DNA from 4 places in the Trichocoleus sp. FACHB-6 genome. Region 2 is predicted to be linked to each of the others. Evidence: predicted binding sites of a transcription regulator. Region 2 holds the regulator's gene; each other region holds the start of a gene.
The links. The regulator NtcA, encoded in region 2, controls nitrogen genes in cyanobacteria. The targets are predictions, from matches to a motif close to TTTGTANNNNNNNNTACAAA.

Region 1 (4,546 bases), on a different contig from region 2:
CTGCGGGTAGCCCTAAAACTAAACCTCCTAAAGCAGCATCTCTATCTTCCTGCTTATCCTCCGGGCTAGCATCCTGATTTGGCATCGTAAAAACGATTAACGGGACTAATAGAACCAGACCGCCAAAGGTAAGTAATAAACCCGCAGATAGTTTCTTAATCAGCTTCATAGGGCAGTTGATATATTCAAGACTGCCGCGATCTTAACCTCAGTTTCGAGTAGCTTCCAGTAGGCGGGAAAAATAAAAGCGAGTCTTAGTCATTGCTTTGCGCTGAATCACAAAACCGTTACTTTCCAGAATCTTCACGACATCAGCTTCGCGGTGCAGGTAAGCGCGAGTTGCTTTGCTGGGGCCTGGGAAGAAACTGCCGATTTTCTTAAGCAAACTGAGGGCTAAAGTTTTCGGTGCAAAGCTGAGAATTATCCGAGATTCTCCCATAGAACAGAGATGGGAAATCATCTCGGCGGCTTTGTCTTGGGGATAGTGAATTAACACATCCAGACAAATCACGGTGTGATATTTGCCGCTCAATGTTTCCAAATCCTGCACTGTGAAGGTAGGATTGCTATTGTTGCCTAAAAGTGCTTCGGCTCTTTCTTTAGCTTCTCCTACCATTTTTTCGGAGATGTCGCTGGCGTAGAGTTTGGCACCAGCTTGGGCGAGGGGAATGCTGAGGCTACCAACACCACATCCCGCATCGCAAATGGAGAGAGTTGCTAAATTGCCATCGTCTGTCAGCCAGCTGATGACGGTATCAACTGTCTGCTGATGTCCTTCACGGATGTCTAGTTGGACTTTGTTAACTTCGCCGTCGCCGTAGATGCGCCGCCACCGATCGAATCCGGTGGAGTTGAAGTAGTCTTTTACTATCGTTTTGTCGTCTGCTGCGTTCATGAAATTGGTTTTTGTTTAACTGTTCCCAACGCTCTAAGTTACCATTCTCCGAGGACAGTGGGAAATGGAATCGCATAAGCGAAGGCGACAGCCGTTAGACAACGAAGGACAAGGGAGGAAGAGAGGAAGAGTTTTGTAGGCTGCAAATCAGCAGTGTGAAATGAACCACAGAGGCACGGAGAACGCAGAGGAAGAGATGAGTCGGTAGCCGTATCAAAGCCTCTCCCGGTTGACGGGACGGGGTTGTAATCGTTTCCATGTGAGTTCGCCGAATTCATCTAAATGCCAGCGCAGCAGTTGATTGACGGATTGGCTGAGGTAGGGGCTGGTTTGATTGTTTTTTTGGCGATCGCGTTTTGATGGTTCTTTAAGCAACCCTATGGCGCGACGGGGTGCTATGGTTGCTAAAGCGATCGCATCCTCTATTTGACACCCCCACTTGACTAAATTCTGCACTCCGACCAACAGCGGTAATGTTGTCCCGGAAAGGGTGCCATCTGGTAGTCTTGCTGTACCATTTTTTACTTCTATTTGCCGAGTATCCCACGGGTAAATACCGTCCTGTAGCCCCAATGGTGATAATGCGTCGCTAACTAAAAATATGCCTTTTTCGTAGTTGCTGGCGCATAGCAGCATCTTGATCATTGTCGGGGAGACGTGCTGACCATCGGCAATTAAACCACACATTACGTCAGGATGGACGATTGCTGCTCCGAGTAATCCGGGTTCTCGGTGATGTAAACTGGGCATGGCGTTGAAGGCATGAGTCACCATTGTTGCACCCGTGTTAAAGGCACGTTGCGCTTGTGTTTCTGTAGCTTGGGAGTGTCCGAGACTGATGGTAATGCCAAGCGATCGCAAATACTCTATTGCTTCTCCAGTTTCATCTAATTCTGGTGCCAAGGTAATTACTTTGACAATACTGGCGTAATCCCCTAAGATTCGCTTCACGTTGTCAATTGTCAGGGGCAATAAATACTCTGCTGGGTGTGCGCCGCGCTTTTGGTAATTCAGAAATGGCCCTTCTAGATGAACTCCCAAAATCTGGGCGCTGGTTTTATCGTTCTGCTGGGCGGAGGCATCAGCGAAAATGGATAGCGATCGCTGTATATTCTCTACTGATGTCGTGACGATAGTGGGCAAAAATCCATCTACACCCTGTTCCCACAATAATTTAGAAATTTCGGGTATTTTATGGCTATTTTCTAAATTAACCTCTGGAAATGCTAACCCTAGCGCCCCGTTAATCTGCAAATCCACACCTCCCAGAGAAAGCCACTCGCCTCCTACATCTAAGAGTCCATCTGGTGATCGCATTCCTTTTTCAAAGACGCGCATCGGTGAGATTCTTTCAATTGTGCCTTGTGTAACGGAAATTTCCTGTAATCCTTGATATCCAGGCAGTCTAACGTTGATAATATTCACAATTCGATTATCCCAAATCTAAAATCGCATGACTCAACCCCTAGTTGGTATTATCATGGGCAGCGATTCCGATTTGCCCACTATGCAAGACGCGATCGCAGTCTGTGAAGAATTCAGCGTTAACTGCGAAGTAGCGATCGTCAGCGCCCACCGCACCCCTGAACGCATGGTAGAATATGCCCAACACGCCCACCAACGCGGTATTAAAGTTATTATCGCTGGTGCTGGTGGCGCTGCCCATCTGCCGGGAATGGTTGCTGCTTTAACACCCTTGCCTGTGATTGGAGTGCCAGTAACTAGCCGTCATTTGCAGGGTGTCGATTCTCTCTATTCCATCGTGCAAATGCCAGGGGGAATTCCCGTCGCTACTGTCGCTATTGGCAATGCTAAGAATGCTGGTTTATTGGCTGTGCAAATATTAGCTTCCCACCAGCCAGAATTACTAGAACGAGTCCAGCAGTATCGCCAAAATTTAGCCCAATCTGTTATGGAAAAGCAAGGGCGGTTAGAGGAACTGGGCTACAAGCAGTATTTAAAGGAAATGCTTTAATAGGAATTCTTATGCAAGGATTGTGAAACCCTTGCCGGTAGCAAGTTTTATAAATTTAAGCGTTGCACGATTCAATCAAAATCGTACAACATTTTTGTGCGGCAATCAGAAGAATTATTAAAAATTTTTACCTAATCGGTTCTCTATAAAAATTTACACTCAATGAGTGAAAGATACTGTAGTATTTTATTCTAAAATTTGTTCATCCTCCTAAAGATATATTTTAGCTACAGGCTACAACTGCCTATGGCTAGGACTTTGGGAAAATCCTTTTTTGGTCAACTCTCTAAAGTCTGACATAAGTATTTGTATTCTATTATACAGAATTTGTAATGAAGAAAATACAAAATCTAAGGACTTAAAAGGCAAAATTACAATTTTTCCAAACGCCAATAGCGTCTTGAATCCCTGTGGGGTTGTTTCTACAAATAGGTCATTTACCGCTTCAGAGGGCTAGATTTACCCCGATTGCGAAACTGTTGGATGTGTTTTAAGCGGCAAGGAAACTGCACTGATGATCTCTAGACTAAAGATAAAAAAGAAGAAGTCGAGGACTAAAAGTAAGCGACTTTCTTCAAATGGGCTACCTTACTCCCCTCGGAGCGCCATGATGTGGAAGCAGTTACAGACTGCTGTTAAGAGGTTAACTCCGAGTTGGCAAGCTTGCATTCCTATAGCTACAGTCATTGTGATGCTGTGGGGTTACTCGGCAGTTGCTCAAGATGCTCCGGCAGCCGCTGGCCCGACAACGGCGGAGCTAAAGGTAGCATTGGATACTTTGTGGGTAGCGATCGCTGCCTTCCTAGTGTTCTTTATGAACGCTGGTTTTTGTATGTTGGAAACTGGCTTTTGCCGCCAGAAAAACGCCGTCAACGTTCTGGCCAAGAACTTGATCGTGTTTGCTTTGGCTACCGTTGCTTTTTGGGCAATTGGTTTTGGCTTGATGTTCGGAGATGGTAACCCCTTCATCGGACTCAATGGATTTTTCTTAGGTGGAGCCGATAACAGTCCCGCCACAAACGATGCCTATCAAGGCGTCTTTAGCTCTCTCAAATGGGCTGGTGTCCCTCTAGCTGCTAAGTTTTTGTTCCAGCTAGTATTTGCCGGAACCGCCGCCACAATTGTTTCTGGAGCAGTTGCGGAACGGATTAAGTTTGTTGACTTCTTAATCTTTAGCCTCATACTCGTAGGTATTATCTACCCAATCACCGGACACTGGATTTGGGGTGGTGGCTGGCTACAATCGCGAGGATTTTGGGATTTTGCCGGCTCAACTGTAGTTCACTCGGTTGGTGGTTGGGCAGCTTTGATGGGAGCCGCATTCTTAGGGCCGCGGCTAGGAAAATATCAAGACGGGCAGAGTGTTGCTTTCCCAGGTCACAATCTAAGCATTGCTACCTTGGGCTGTTTAATTCTCTGGTTGGGCTGGTTTGGTTTCAACCCAGGCTCCACAATGGCTGCCGATCCCAATGCCATTACCCACATTGCCCTGACAACCAACATGGGGGCAGCTGCGGGTGGAATCGCCGCTACAGTTACAGCTTGGTTGTATCTTGGTAAGCCGGATCTGTCGATGATTATCAACGGCATCTTGGCTGGCTTGGTGGGGGTTACAGCCGCCTGTGCTTTCATCAGCATTGGTAGTGCTTTGATAATTGGTTTGATTGCCGGAGTTG
Region 2 (4,546 bases):
TTTCTGAAAGGGGAAGTTACAGCGGCGCAGTATGAGTGGCAGTTCCATTGGTGTTTCCGACAGGGGGAGTTGTCGGTCTCACCTTCTTTGGGACGCGCCCTAATTCTGGAACCATTAGGGCGGTTTTTAGAGCAGAAGGATTATCAGTTGGAGCCTGGGGGAGACTATGCCTTTACTATCAGGGCAGAACTTTAGCCAGTGGTCCGTTGATGATTACCAATTCCTGATTCCCAGCCGTAGTGCTTAGTTATTAGTTGTTTGTATTTTTAGGTACCTTTCGATGAGGAGGATGGCGACAATATCATCAATTGGTCGGGGTGGTTCGCGCAATCCTTTGGGGATGAGGCTAGAAAGGCCTTTTGGGGGATACATTTGCCAGTAGCGATCGCGTGCTTCTAGAGTGCTGTAGCGCTCATCTACCATGACTATCGGCAACGATGCAGGTAATTCTGTCTGAAGTTTCTTTTTCCAGGTTTTGGCTGTAGTTTGATCGCCCATTACCAGAGTAGCGATCGCGAATTGTTCGCACAAGTTTTTGATGATTGCGATCGCTTCTGGTGCTGGCACCACCTGATGATAATCCAGTATCAGGTCAAGTCCCATCACGGCTATACCACACTTATCGCGCCCTGGATCGAAACCTAAAATCATTTTAATTGGGAATTAGGAATTGGCAATTGGGAATTGGGAATTGGGAATTGGGGATTACATACTAAAAATTACCTCTCCATTCTGCACGACTACCAAATTCAGTTTCAGCGGCCCTATGAGATATGTATCTTCTGCCACTACCGCCTTGAGATCGATAGGCTGCTTGAACTTTTTTAGCTTCTCAATAAAGCGAATCAGGCTGGTAATTCGACCGTCGCCTACCTGAATTGTATCGTTCAAAATTCCAGCTCGATTGGCTCGGAACTGAGATGCTCCCAAGAGCAGATCGATCTGCTGCCGGATTTGTTGGTCGTTCATAGTTGAAGGGTCGGCAGATGTTGCGGCGATGATATCACCACCACTGAACACAATTTTATTCACTGTCGCGTCTGCAAAGACTTGTACGTCTTTTTCGCCTTGGACGTAGTTGCCAGCCGAGAAAATTCGCACCAGGTAGGGGCGACCATCTTTAATTTGGTTAAGCAGTTGGTCTACCTGGGCTTGGGTAATTTGCACTACGCGCTCATTCACCATCTTGTTGTTATTGTTGTTACCAGGTCGCGTAGCTTTCATTGCTGTGCGATTTGCTTCTCGTAAAAGCTGATCTATAACCTGACGGGCGGCGGCGGGATCGACAATGCGGAAGACACCAAAAGCCAGAACTTGACCGCGCTGGAGCGCGACGTTACCTTGACGCAAGGCTTGATAGGATTGGTAATACTGTTCCAGGTCTGCTACTTCCTGCTCTAGGGCAGCTTGTTGTTTTTCTATTTCCTTGAGGCGAGTTTCGCGCTGGGCAATTACTTGATCTCGTGCGGAAATTTCCTCATCAAGTTGGGCGAGGGCTGTGTCTCGCTTGGCGATTTCTCGATCGCGTTGGTCAATGCTGTTTCTCAGGTTGGAAATTTTTTGATCAAGTTCCGCCAAGGCTTGGTCACGAATGGCAATTTCCCGATCGCGTTCTGTGATGGCTTGGTCAAGCTTGGCAATTTCGCGATCGCGTTGAGTAACTTGGCCCTTGAGTTGGGTAATTTGAGCCTTTACGCGATCGCGCTGCTTGATTAGTTCCTGACGTTCCCCTTGGAGTTGTTGAATTTCCGAACGTAGATTTACCGCTTGTCCAGAAACATTTTCCAGCTGTTGCTGGGTTTTCTCAAAGCTAGCCGCAACGCTTTTAAGTTCGCGCTCTGTCTTACTCAGTTGTGCCTCTGTCTGGGCTTGTCTGCCTAGTGCTGCCGCCAGAGACTTATTAATGGCATCCAGACGCTTCTGGGCGGCTTGCTGCTCGGTGCGGGCTAGTGAGAGTTCGTTTTCAGTTTGTTGTTTCTGGGCTGCAACTTTGGAGAGTTCGCTTTCAGTTTGTTGTTTCTGGGCTACAGTTTCGTCAAGCTCCCGACGAGCGGTTCTGAGTTTTCGCTGAATTTCATCAACTTGAAACACGCCTGTGCGTAACGGCTTGCTGGTGGCAAATAGGATCGTCAGGGTTGAGGCGGAAATCATCAAACCTGTAAGAATTGTAACTAAGACCGCAGTTTTCTTGGGACGCAGATTGAACAGACTCAGCCGCGCTTTTCCCACGCGAGTGCCAATGCGATCGCCCAAGGTGGCGATCGCACCACCCAATACCAAAATCGATAAAATTAAGACCAGCGCACTGGTGGCCATTTTCCAGCTTCAGCTATCACCTCTCAAGCTTAAGCATAAAGGCTTTTTTATGATAGACGCTGGTACTTCAACTATTGATTAACAAAAGCTGACAGTGCAAAAGATGTTTTAGGTGAACTGCTGGCTCAAAGCTACCGGGTTATGAACGGTAATTTTTTTCTTATTGATAGAAATCATTTTCTCGGAGCGTAAATCTCCCAGTAACCGGGTGACTGTAACTCTTGTGGAACCAATTGCTTCTGCGATCGCTTGGTGAGAAAGCTTCAGATCAACTGTAATTCCATTGGGGCCTGGAACGCCAAAATCTCGACAGAGAATCAACAAAAAACTCACCAATCGCGATCCCATATCCCGGTGCGCCAAAGTCTCAATCATCATCTCTGTTTGCAAGATCCGCGATGAAAGCCCCCGCAGCATCAACATCGACAATTCTGGATTATCCTTGAGCGCTTGCTCCACCTGTTCAATTGGTGCTGAAAGCAACTCCACAGGCGTAAATGCTACTGCGTGATAAAATCTGTCTGACCGATTCCCGGTAATCAACGACAGTACGCCAAAGACGCTGTTTTCTCGCAGCAGCGCCACTGTAATTTCTTCCCCAGCTTCGTACACGCGAGACAGCTTCACAGCTCCTTTGAGCAAAAAATATACCCGTTCAGCCGGGTCTCCGGGGAAAAAGATAGTTTTGCCCCGATCAAAGGTTTCCACCACTGGCGGAAACGCCCCACCTCCGATTTGACGGAACACAGCTGCTAACGGTCTATCTTGCGTCACTACCACTTCCTTTATCCTTATTGCTGCCCTAGAAACTCTTCTGGGAATTACAACCGACTGTGAGAAATTTCTGACTTTAGACACTGATAAACTGACTCTTAGGCAGTTTTTTGTGCTGCTTGATACATAATTTTAAAGTTCTTTTATCCTCCAAGTTTTTCCAAGTGCCTCAACCCCACGGCGCAAATCAGACTGTTAAGGAAAATGTCTATATCTTGACAATACCTGTTTGATAAGCTGGGATGCAGTTTGAGTCATGTTGAGTAAGCTTCGATCCGGACGCAAGCTATCTTAATTACCGCCCTAAATCGGATATTCTCTAATATTGCCTTCAAAATTGACATCATGCTAGATTTATCAGGAAAAAATGCCCTAGTTACTGGCATTGCCAACAACCGCTCAATCGCTTGGGGTATTGCCCAGCAGTTACACAAAGCTGGTGCAAATTTGGGAGTTACTTATCTACCAGACGACCGAGGACGCTTTGAGAAGAAAGTCGCCGAATTGGTAGAACCTCTCAACCCCAGTTTGTTTTTACCTTGCGATGTTCAGAATGATGACCAAATTCGTTCTACATTTGATGCCATCCGCGATAAGTGGGGCAGGCTAGATATTTTAATCCATTGTCTTGCTTTTGCCAACAAGGACGATTTATCAGGTGATTTTAGCAACACCACTCGCGCTGGCTTCACCCAAGCTTTGGAAATTAGCACCTACTCGTTAGTTCAACTGGCTGGGGCGGCGAAACCACTGATGACAGAAGGCGGCAGTATTGTCACGCTTACTTATTTGGGCGGCGTTAAGGTGATCCCCAATTACAATGTCATGGGCATTGCTAAGTCTGGCTTGGAAATGAGCGTGCGTTATCTAGCCTCGGAGATGGGGCCTGCTAATATTCGCGTGAATGCAATCTCAGCTGGGCCGATCCGCACTCTAGCATCATCGGCGGTGGGTGGCATTCTGGATATGATCCATCATGTTGAGGAAGTAGCACCACTGCGGCGAACTGTGACTCAGACAGAAGTAGGAAATGCTGCTAGTTTCTTGTGCAGCGACTTGGCAAGTGGGATTACGGGTCAGGTGCTGTATGTAGATGCTGGGTACGAGATTATGGGAATGTGATGTAGGGGCTGGGGATTGGGGACTGGGGAAAGAATCTAACTTACCCCATTCCCTAGCTCGATAGCATAGAATAATAAACTTACTTGTTTCTTGTTAGTGAGCATCTGCTATGCAGACAAGCGATCGCGTTTCCACCACTCCGCACCTTGAACAATTTTTATCACCTCGCACGGCTACGGTTGCACGTAAGACGGGCGAAACTGATGTCTTGGTGACAGTAAACTTAGACGGGAATGGGACTTGCAACGCCAATACGGGCATTCCCTTTTTGGATCATATGCTGCATCAAATTGCCTCTCACGGGCTGATTGATTTGGATGTAGCCGCGAAAGGG
Region 3 (4,546 bases), on a different contig from region 2:
TTCGGCTTCGGTTCCACCAATCCCAGCGGCACATAGAAGTCAGGCTGATTTCCACAGGTAAGGGGATTATTTAGGAGGCGCTTTTGGTTGTCGAGGCGGGTTTGGCACACTTCGCGCCAGTTGATGTTAGTTGGTGGCGGTGGCGGTTCTTCTGGATTTTGCCCCTTCCACTTCAGCTGAATCTCTGCCAGATTCTCTTTCAAAGACGCTGTTTGGTGCTTCAGCTTCAGAGTGAATTTCCAATAACCTTGGTTCTTTCTCGTATTGTTGGGATCTTCCTCGAATACCCCCAACTCTCTCAAGCAGTCGAAAACAGTTTGAACCGCTTCTGCTTCCCTGTCTTCTCTGCTGCTGCCTTCTCCCTGTTGACGCTGTGGAAATTCTAAACTTTTCCCGGCTTTCTCTACCAGCTTTACTAAAGCTTTCTTCGTGGTGCCGATTTCAACTGTTGTTTCCCTTTTTCCCCGTTTCTGCTTAACTTTCCCCGTCACCCGCAGCTTATTCTCTGAAACCCACTCAACTTGAACTGCTGCCTTTAACTCACAGTCATCTAACTCCCATCCATCCGCAAGAGACAGCAAGGCTTCCAGCAATTTGATTGCATTACTCTTAGCAGGTTCTCGCCAGCCAATGTTTCTTGGCATTACTCAAATGAAAAAAAATATTAAGAACTTTTAGCAGCCCAACCCAGCAAGCTTCCCCAAGCTTGTAACCCGCATTATACAAACATTTCCGGCTGCGCTTGGGGAACGTGCGTGGGGAAAAGCCCAAAAAAACAATTCACCTCGTTAACCCACAAACGGGGTGAATCAGTGATTACGCACTCTGAAAAAGATCAACTTCAGCAGCAGGAAACCGATAAGCAAAAAGACAAAGTTCAGCAACGGGAAGCAGTAGAAAATTTGCATGACAACTTCCTTGCACCACAGCTACAAGCTCAAAGACAGGTTCAGCATCAGTCACAGTCAATACAATACGAGACTGTTGTGCAAACATCTCCCAGCGTGTTATTAGTTTTGCTGTTATGGTTCTTTTGTCTGGGGCTTCACATCCGCTATTTGCGCCGGATGAACAATCAGAAATAGCGCGATCGCACATAGTCGCGATTACAAATCGCCGCTACACAATCAAAACCCGACGAGACCAGGTTAAGAAAGTCCGCGATCGCATCCTTCGTTTGTATACCAATTCAAGGGTTGGGTGCGATACATATATAGGGATGCCATGTCCCTACCAAGATGGGGAGAACGTCAGAACCGCGATATATTCCGCCCAACTGAGAAACGCTATATAGCCCCAAGTTTCAACCTGCGGGTTGGATGAATTTGGCAGAATTAAGAGAGTGCCAAAATAGCTTCTCACTCTCCCAAAAATGAAACACCGCCGATGGTATTGGTTCTTTAGTATGCTGTTTGCTTCGTTTTTCGCCGTTACCAGCTGCGCTAGTCAACCCGAAACTGTCAAAAACCTTAAAGCTGGCGCTGGTACGCAAATCATTGCTTTAGGCGATAGCATCACCGCGGGATATGGCGTGGCGCAAACCGAAGCTTATCCCAGCGTTCTCTCTCGTCAGTTGGGTATACCAATTGTAAATCGCGGTGTCAGCGGCGATACAACTGCAATGGCACTTAGTCGCTTGCAAAAAGATGTGATTTCCGCCCAACCTTGGATAGTTATTGTGGGAATAGGTGGAAATGATTTCTTGGGAAGAATTCCCAAAACTGAGACAGAACAGAATTTGCGGCAAATAGTGACAACAATTCAACAACAAAAAGCAATTGTTGTGTTGTTGGGAATGAACCTTAGTTTACCGGAGCTGGGGTTAGCTAGAGATGAATACAACGAACTTGTCCAGCGCGTTGCTAAAGATACACAAGCGTACTTAATTCCAGACGTGCTGAAGGGAATAATCGATAATCCGCAATATCGCCAAGACGATATTATTCATCCAAACGCAGCCGGACAGAAGCTTTTAGCCGTTCGCGTTGCCCAAGGTTTACAGCCATTATTAGCAGATGCTACTTTTCCGAACGCTTTATTGCAATATCGAAAAAGTAATGAATAATTGATAATTGGCATCTCTTAACTAGGTGAGTGTAATTAAACTTACAACTCCCTCTCCTCAAGGAAAACCCGGTTTTTTAGAAGAACCGGGTTTCTCTATTTTTGGTTTAATTTAACAATGAGTTTTTTTAACCAGTAGCTCCTATTTAGTCGCTAAAGTAATAGAATAGGTAGTTGCCTCTGGAGGCGACTTTCATAGCTCAGAGGCAAAAGTTTTGTAGCAAAATTGACAGAATTGGAGCATGGAAAGTCTGTATCCAATAGTATTTCGCATCTAATCCACCTGAGATTTTTTTTATGAGTTCCCCGATCCGCTTTTTGATGTGCGCTCCCGATCATTACGATGTGGATTATGTGATTAATCCCTGGATGGAGGGCAATATTCACAAGTCGTCACGCGATCGCGCCGTCGAGCAATGGCAAAAGCTTCACTACGTCCTCAAAGACCACGCCATTGTCGATTTGGTTAAACCGCAACCCGGTGTGCCTGATATGGTGTTCACAGCCAACGCTGGGCTAGTTCTGGGAGATACTGTCGTTCTCAGTCGCTTCTTCCACAAAGAGCGACAAGGGGAAGAGCCATACTTTAAAGAGTGGTTCGAGTCGCAGGGCTGCACCGTGCATGAATTGCCCAAAGACTTGCCCTTTGAAGGTGCTGGCGATGCGCTGCTGGATCGGGAAGGGCGCTGGCTGTGGGCGGGGTACGGTTTCCGTTCGGAACTCGACTCGCACCCGTATCTAGCAAAGTGGTTAGATATCGAAGTGCTTTCGCTGCGACTGATGGATGAGCGCTTCTATCACTTGGATACCTGCTTTTGTCCCTTGAATGGCGGCTATCTGCTGTATTATCCCCCTGCGTTTGATTCTTACTCCAACCGCGTCATTGAAATGCGAGTCGCGCCGGAGAAGCGAATTGCGATCGCAGAAGCGGATGCGGTGAATTTCGCCTGCAACGCCGTGAATATTGATAGCGTTGTAGTGATGAATAAGGCGAGTGAAAGCCTGAAAAAACGCCTTACCGATGTTGGTTTCCAGGTAATTGAAACGCCGCTAACGGAATTCTTGAAAGCGGGTGGTGCAGCTAAGTGCTTGACGCTGCGGGTGACGGAACCTGTGCGAACGGAAGTTCATGAAGCTGTCTCCGTGGAAAGCCGCACGGTTCGCATAGAAGGACATTTGCTGGACACTGGCTTAATCAACCGGGCTTTAGATTTAGTTGTGGAAAATGGGGGTAGTTTCCAGGTTCTCAATTTCCAACTGGGAGCACAGCGACAAAGTACCTCAAGTGCTGAGGTGAAGGTGTCGGCTCCTTCCCACGAAGTGATGGAAGCGATTTTATCGCAGTTGATTGATTTGGGGGCGGTGGATCTGCCTCAAGACGAGCGCGATGCAAAACTGGAACCAGTGGTGCAAGCGGGTGTAGCTCCCGATGATTTCTACGTATCAACTATTTATCCGACACAAGTACGGGTAAATGGAGAATGGATCAAGGTGCTGGGACAGCGCATGGATGGCGCGATCGCTATTACCGACACTTCCAACGGGATTGTTGCGCGGTGTAAGCTGCTGCGAGATTTAGAAGTTGGCGATCGCGTAGTTGTCGATGTCGTCGGTATCCGCACCGTGCGTAAAACAGAATCGCGGGAAGTGCGAAATACCCAAGAATTCAGCTTTATGTCTGCTGGCGTTTCCAGCGAACGCCGCGTGGAATTGGTGGTTGAGCAAGTTGCTTGGGAACTTCGCCAAGTCCGCGATCAAGGTGGCAAAGTGGTTGTGACGGCTGGGCCTGTTGTGATTCACACTGGCGGCGGCGAACACTTGGCGCATCTGATTCGCCAAGGTTACGTGCAGGCGTTGCTGGGAGGAAATGCGATCGCAGTCCACGACATCGAACAGTCGATGATGGGAACCTCCCTTGGTGTGGATATGAAACGCGGCGTTTCTGTGCGCGGCGGACACCGCCATCACCTGAAGGTAATTAACATGATTCGTCGTTGTGGCAGCATCGAGAAAGCGGTTGAGCAAGGTGTTGTTACCAGTGGCGTTTTATATGAGTGTGTCCGTGCTGGCGTGCCATTCTCCCTCGCTGGTTCCATCCGCGATGATGGCCCTTTGCCAGATACTCAGACGGATATGATTAAGGCGCAGGAAGAATATGCCCGGTTGTTAGAAGGCGCAGACATGATTCTAATGCTGTCGTCTATGCTTCATTCCATCGGTGTCGGAAATATGACCCCAGCCGGGGTGAAAATGGTCTGCGTCGATATTAACCCAGCAGTGGTGACGAAATTAAGCGATCGCGGTTCTGTGGAATCTGTCGGCGTTGTCACCGATGTGGGTTTATTCCTCAGCTTGTTAGTGCAACAGTTGGATAAGTTGACGAGTCCTTATCAAACTGCTCACACTGTTTAATTTACTTGTGGGGTGGACAATAAAAAGGCAAAAGGAAAATATCAAGACTTCTTTTGCCTTTTTATATCAA
Region 4 (4,546 bases), on a different contig from region 2:
CTAACCATTGACTGCTTTGCCACGATGGGAACGGTGAAGTGAAACTTACTGCCTTTGTCCTTACCAGCAGATTCAGCCCAAATCTCACCACCCCAACCGCTGACAATCTGGCGACAAATTGCCAGTCCTAAACCAGTACCGCTAGTAGTTCGCCGCAAAGCGCCTTCTTCCTGATAGAACCGATCAAAAACAGCCTCAAGTCGATTGGGTTCAATACCGCGTCCCGTATCAGCAACAGTAACTTCCAGCATAGAGCCACCGTTACTGCCAGCTTTAATGCTAATTTTTCCTTTAGACGTGGTAAATTTACAAGCGTTATCTAGCAGCTTGGCAAGAACCTCAACCAGCCACTCGCCATCGGCTCTCACCAAAGGCAGGGGATTGGGGACTTGTGTAATAATCTCTGGCAATTGACCATCAGAATGACGGGCGCGGATACTGCTGAGGGCCAGATCAATGCACTCTTGCAACTCCAGTGATTCTGGGTGCCATTGTACGCGACCGCTTTCTAACCGCGAAAGGGTGAGGAAATCCTGCACGAGTTTACGCATCCGTTCCGCGTCGGAGAGAGCAGTGTTGAGCATTACCTGCCGCATTTCTGGAGACATATCAGGTTCGGTTGCCAGACTTTCCAGACAGACTTGGATGGTAGACAGAGGGGTGCGTAATTCGTGACCAGTAATGGCGACCAAGTTGCTGCGGGTGCGGTCGAGGGCTTCTAGCTGCTGGTTGAGGTCTTGCAGGTTAGCGTAGGCTTCAGCTTGAATTAAAGCACCACCGATCTGAGTAGCGATCGCTTCCACCAATTCCAGTTCATCTTCCTCGCACTCATACGGTGTCCCGCCGCAATAATGCAACTCCACCATCCCCAGCAACCGATCCTGATACAGCACTGGTACCATTAGCCAGGAAGAAATAGAAAAATTGCTCACAATAGCTTGCAGCTGGCTATTAGAGCCTGATTTCAACCCATCCCCGACAATCCGAGAATCTGTATGAGTATTAGCTACATACACTTGTTCTCGCTTCTGTACAACTTCCTGAAACAGAGGATTATTCTCCAAAGGCCAAGCCTGACCTAGCGTAGAGACAAGTCGAGAATCCCCGCTACCACTCACCCCCAAAAATTCATGATTAATTGTCGTAGCTGTATCCGTTGAGACCCGATATATTAGACACCGAGAAGCAGACAAAGCCTGACCCAACTCCTGCACTGCCACTTCCAGAATTTCATCCGGATGTAGCGGCTGTCCTGTATTGCTACCCCGGCGGATGGCAGCGGTAATTGAGTTTACCAAACGCTCTTTGCGTTCCTGAGCAGAAATAGAGCGATAAGCTTTTAGCAGTTTATACTGCCCAGCTTGCAAGTAAGTCAGCAGGCACTCAACAAACGGATCGGGGTTGGTGGCTGTTGCATTTTGAGTTAATAAATTCGCCCCAACCCCTACAACCCGTGCTACCGAAGCAATGCCGTAAGCGTTTTGCGCTTGAGCGATTTTCTCCTCCAACTCCGGGCGATACTGTAAAATCCGATTCAATAATAATCCAGCAACAGTACAGCTTACTTGCCGATCAAAACTCCAGATTCCCTCAAATCGGCGGGCTGTGTCCATCTCCAAAGGAGCTGACAGGCGGGACTTCTCTCCTCTTGCTTCTTGCCTCTTAACTTTTGCTTCTTCAGCTGTTCTTTCCCGACACACTAAGCAGGTGGCATAGTGCTGTCCTACCACCACTAAGTGCCATTCTTTACCCAAGCCGTCCTCAGGCTCAAAAGCCACAGTCTCGTAAAAGCCCGATCCGCTGGTAAAGGATGTTTCCGGTGCCGCCATCACATATACCTGATCCGTCCGTTCGGCAATCCGTCGATACCGATGAGCCTCCTGACGATAGAAACGCTCTCGCTGGAAGCTGGCAATCACCAGATGCTTGTCTGAAGATGCCAGAATTTGGTCTTCCATAGCATGAGAGAGTGCCGTTAAGGAAGACTTGAAATACATTTGGGTTCGCAGGTGAGGCAGGGCCCAGAGCAGCTCTGTCAGCACAGAAGTCGGTATGATCATTAATTTTGCCGAGTTTTGTACCCGTTCTAATGCTTATCGTACAAAACAGCGCTGCATTCTAACTTTTAAATAGGGTTTCTGTATTTATTTGCTACACATTAGGTAGCAAAAAAGAAAGTTATTATTTATCAGTTATTAATTAACAAATCTTATACCTTCTCTTTCCTCACTCTCCATCCTCTAATTTTTAGCCTTTATAACCATAATCAGCCCTACTTATCAATCTTTCTTAAGTAGGAGCTGATGTCAAATTAGCATAACAATTATGCAGAAACTTCATTTACATTAATATTTTGTAACTTTGTATACGAATTTCCTCAGTCAGTCCGCATAACTTATCATCAACGAGCGATTGACGAAACACCTGAAATCGGTTTGGGGGCAGTTGAGCGCTAAGTAATGAGGACACACCCATGACAAGCACAGCCACGCCAACAGCAAGTCTGAACAAGTTTGAAAAATTTAAAGCCGAAAAAGATGGTCTGGCAGTAAAGTCAGAACTGGAACACTTCGCCCGCATTGGCTGGGAGGCGATGGACGAAACAGACCGTGACCACCGTCTTAAGTGGGTGGGTGTGTTCTTTCGACCAGTCACTCCCGGAAAGTTTATGATGCGGCTGCGGATGCCAAGCGGCATTCTCACAGCTAGTCAAATGCGGGTGTTAGCTGAAGTCGTGCAACAGTATGGCGAAGATGGCAATGCTGATATTACCACTCGGCAAAACATTCAACTGCGGGGAATCCGGATTGAGGATCTGCCAGAGATTTTCAATCGGTTTAACCAAGTCGGTTTAACTAGCGTCCAGTCTGGGATGGACAACGTTCGCAACATCACTGGTTCGCCAGTAGCGGGAATTGATGCGGATGAATTGTTCGATACCAGAGAACTTGTGCAGCAAGTTCAGGACATGATTACCAGTAAGGGGGAAGGCAACAAAGCCTTCTCGAATCTGCCGAGAAAATTTAATATAGCGATCGCAGGTTGTCGCGACAACTCGGTTCACGCCGAAATCAACGACCTCGCTTTCGTCCCCGCCTTCAAAAACGGCACCTTCGGGTTTAACATTCTCGTCGGTGGCTTCTTCTCCGCAAAACGCTGCGACGCAGCAATTCCCCTAAATACCTGGGTGCCTCCCGAAGATGTTGTAGATGTATCCAGAGCAGTTCTCGAAGTTTTTCGCGACCAAGGCCCCAGATCCAATCGGCAAAAAGCCCGGTTGATGTGGCTTATCGATGAACTTGGACTCGAAAATTTCCGGGCATTAGTAGAAAAATATCTCTGTAAACCACTGCAACCAGCAGTCGAAAAAGACGAAATTGACTGGGAAAAACGCGACCACCTCGGCGTATATCCTCAAAAGCAACCCGGCTTAAACTACGTCGGTTTACACGTTCCCGTCGGGCGTTTGTTTGCCCAAGATATGTTTGACCTCGCCCGAATAGCTGAAGTCTACGGCAGCAGCGAAATTCGCCTCACCGTTGAACAAAACGTCATCATCCCCAACATCCCAAACTCAAGGATGGAGGCATTCCTAGCCGAACCCCTCTTAGAAAAATTCTCCACCAGTCCCCAACCTTTGACAAAAGCACTTGTTTCATGCACCGGGTCACAGTTCTGCAACTTTGCCCTGATTGAAACCAAAAACCGCGCTGTGGCAATGATTCAGGAGCTAGAAGCAGAACTTTCCCTAACCCAACCCGTGCGAATTCACTGGACAGGTTGCCCCAACTCCTGCGCCCAACCGCAAGTTGCTGACATCGGTTTAATGGGGACAAAGGTACGCAAAAACGGCAAAACCGTTGAAGGTGTGGATCTTTACATGGGCGGCAAAGTAGGTAAAGAAGCCGAACTCGGCACCTGCGTTCAGAAAAGCATTCCCTGCGAAGACCTCAAACCAGTGTTGCGCGATTTACTCATCCAGCAATTCAAAGCCGAAATCAAAAATTAGTCAGTAATTAGCAACAACAAAGAAACAAAATGACCAGACTTTCCAGAAGGCAATTCATCATCACCGCAGGAGCAGCTACAGCTGCATCTTTACTCGCTCATGGCTGTAGCTCTGGCCCTACCAACACCTCCACAAGCGCCAATAGCTCCACATCAGGTGCTTCAGGTTCCTCACCCGCCGCCACCCTAGCGGCTAACGCACCAAAAGTAGAAACACCCAACGCCAAGTTAGGATTCATCGCTCTTACCGACTCCGCACCCCTGATTATTGCCAAAGAAAAGGGTTTATTCGATAAGTACGGCATGACAGGTGTCGAAATCCTCAAGCAAGCTTCTTGGCCCGTAACTCGCGACAACTTGGAAATAGGCTCTCAAGGCGGTGGTATTGATGGGGCGCATATCTTAAGCCCCATGCCTTACTTCATGACCTTGGGCCAGACCAAGAACAAGCAACCCGTACCGATGTACATTTTGGCGCGGTTGAATACCAACGGTCAGGCGATTTCCATTGCCAATACTTACAAAGATGCAAAAGTTG

Region 1: a site for NtcA is predicted at 3,176-3,195, ahead of H6F66_RS02180 (ammonium transporter). Genes of this name have one in related genera too.
Region 3: a site for NtcA is predicted at 2,279-2,298, ahead of H6F66_RS13860 (TIGR00300 family protein). Genes of this name have one in related genera too.
Region 4: a site for NtcA is predicted at 2,353-2,372, ahead of H6F66_RS10970 (ferredoxin--nitrite reductase). Genes of this name have one in related genera too.

Annotation. Positions count from the first base shown of each region.
Region 1 is NZ_JACJOY010000013.1:1,827-6,372, reverse strand. It holds gene H6F66_RS02200 (hypothetical protein) at 1-169, opposite strand, end outside; gene bchM (magnesium protoporphyrin IX methyltransferase) at 209-895, opposite strand; gene nagA (N-acetylglucosamine-6-phosphate deacetylase) at 1,109-2,320, opposite strand; gene purE (5-(carboxyamino)imidazole ribonucleotide mutase) at 2,349-2,870, shown strand; gene H6F66_RS02180 (ammonium transporter) at 3,385-4,546, shown strand, end outside.
Region 2 is NZ_JACJOY010000023.1:31,671-36,216, forward strand. It holds gene H6F66_RS04300 (DUF3146 family protein) at 1-195, shown strand, start outside; gene H6F66_RS04305 (pre-16S rRNA-processing nuclease YqgF) at 244-651, opposite strand; gene H6F66_RS04310 (DUF3084 domain-containing protein) at 706-2,316, opposite strand; gene ntcA (global nitrogen regulator NtcA) at 2,425-3,096, opposite strand; gene fabI (enoyl-ACP reductase FabI) at 3,436-4,212, shown strand; gene hisB (imidazoleglycerol-phosphate dehydratase HisB) at 4,322-4,546, shown strand, end outside.
Region 3 is NZ_JACJOY010000073.1:12,543-17,088, forward strand. It holds gene H6F66_RS13845 (NACHT domain-containing protein) at 1-644, opposite strand, end outside; gene H6F66_RS13850 (hypothetical protein) at 813-1,085, shown strand; gene H6F66_RS13855 (arylesterase) at 1,373-2,065, shown strand; gene H6F66_RS13860 (TIGR00300 family protein) at 2,362-4,476, shown strand.
Region 4 is NZ_JACJOY010000057.1:68,317-72,862, reverse strand. It holds gene H6F66_RS10975 (DICT sensory domain-containing protein) at 1-2,060, opposite strand, end outside; gene H6F66_RS10970 (ferredoxin--nitrite reductase) at 2,474-4,009, shown strand; gene H6F66_RS10965 (CmpA/NrtA family ABC transporter substrate-binding protein) at 4,039-4,546, shown strand, end outside.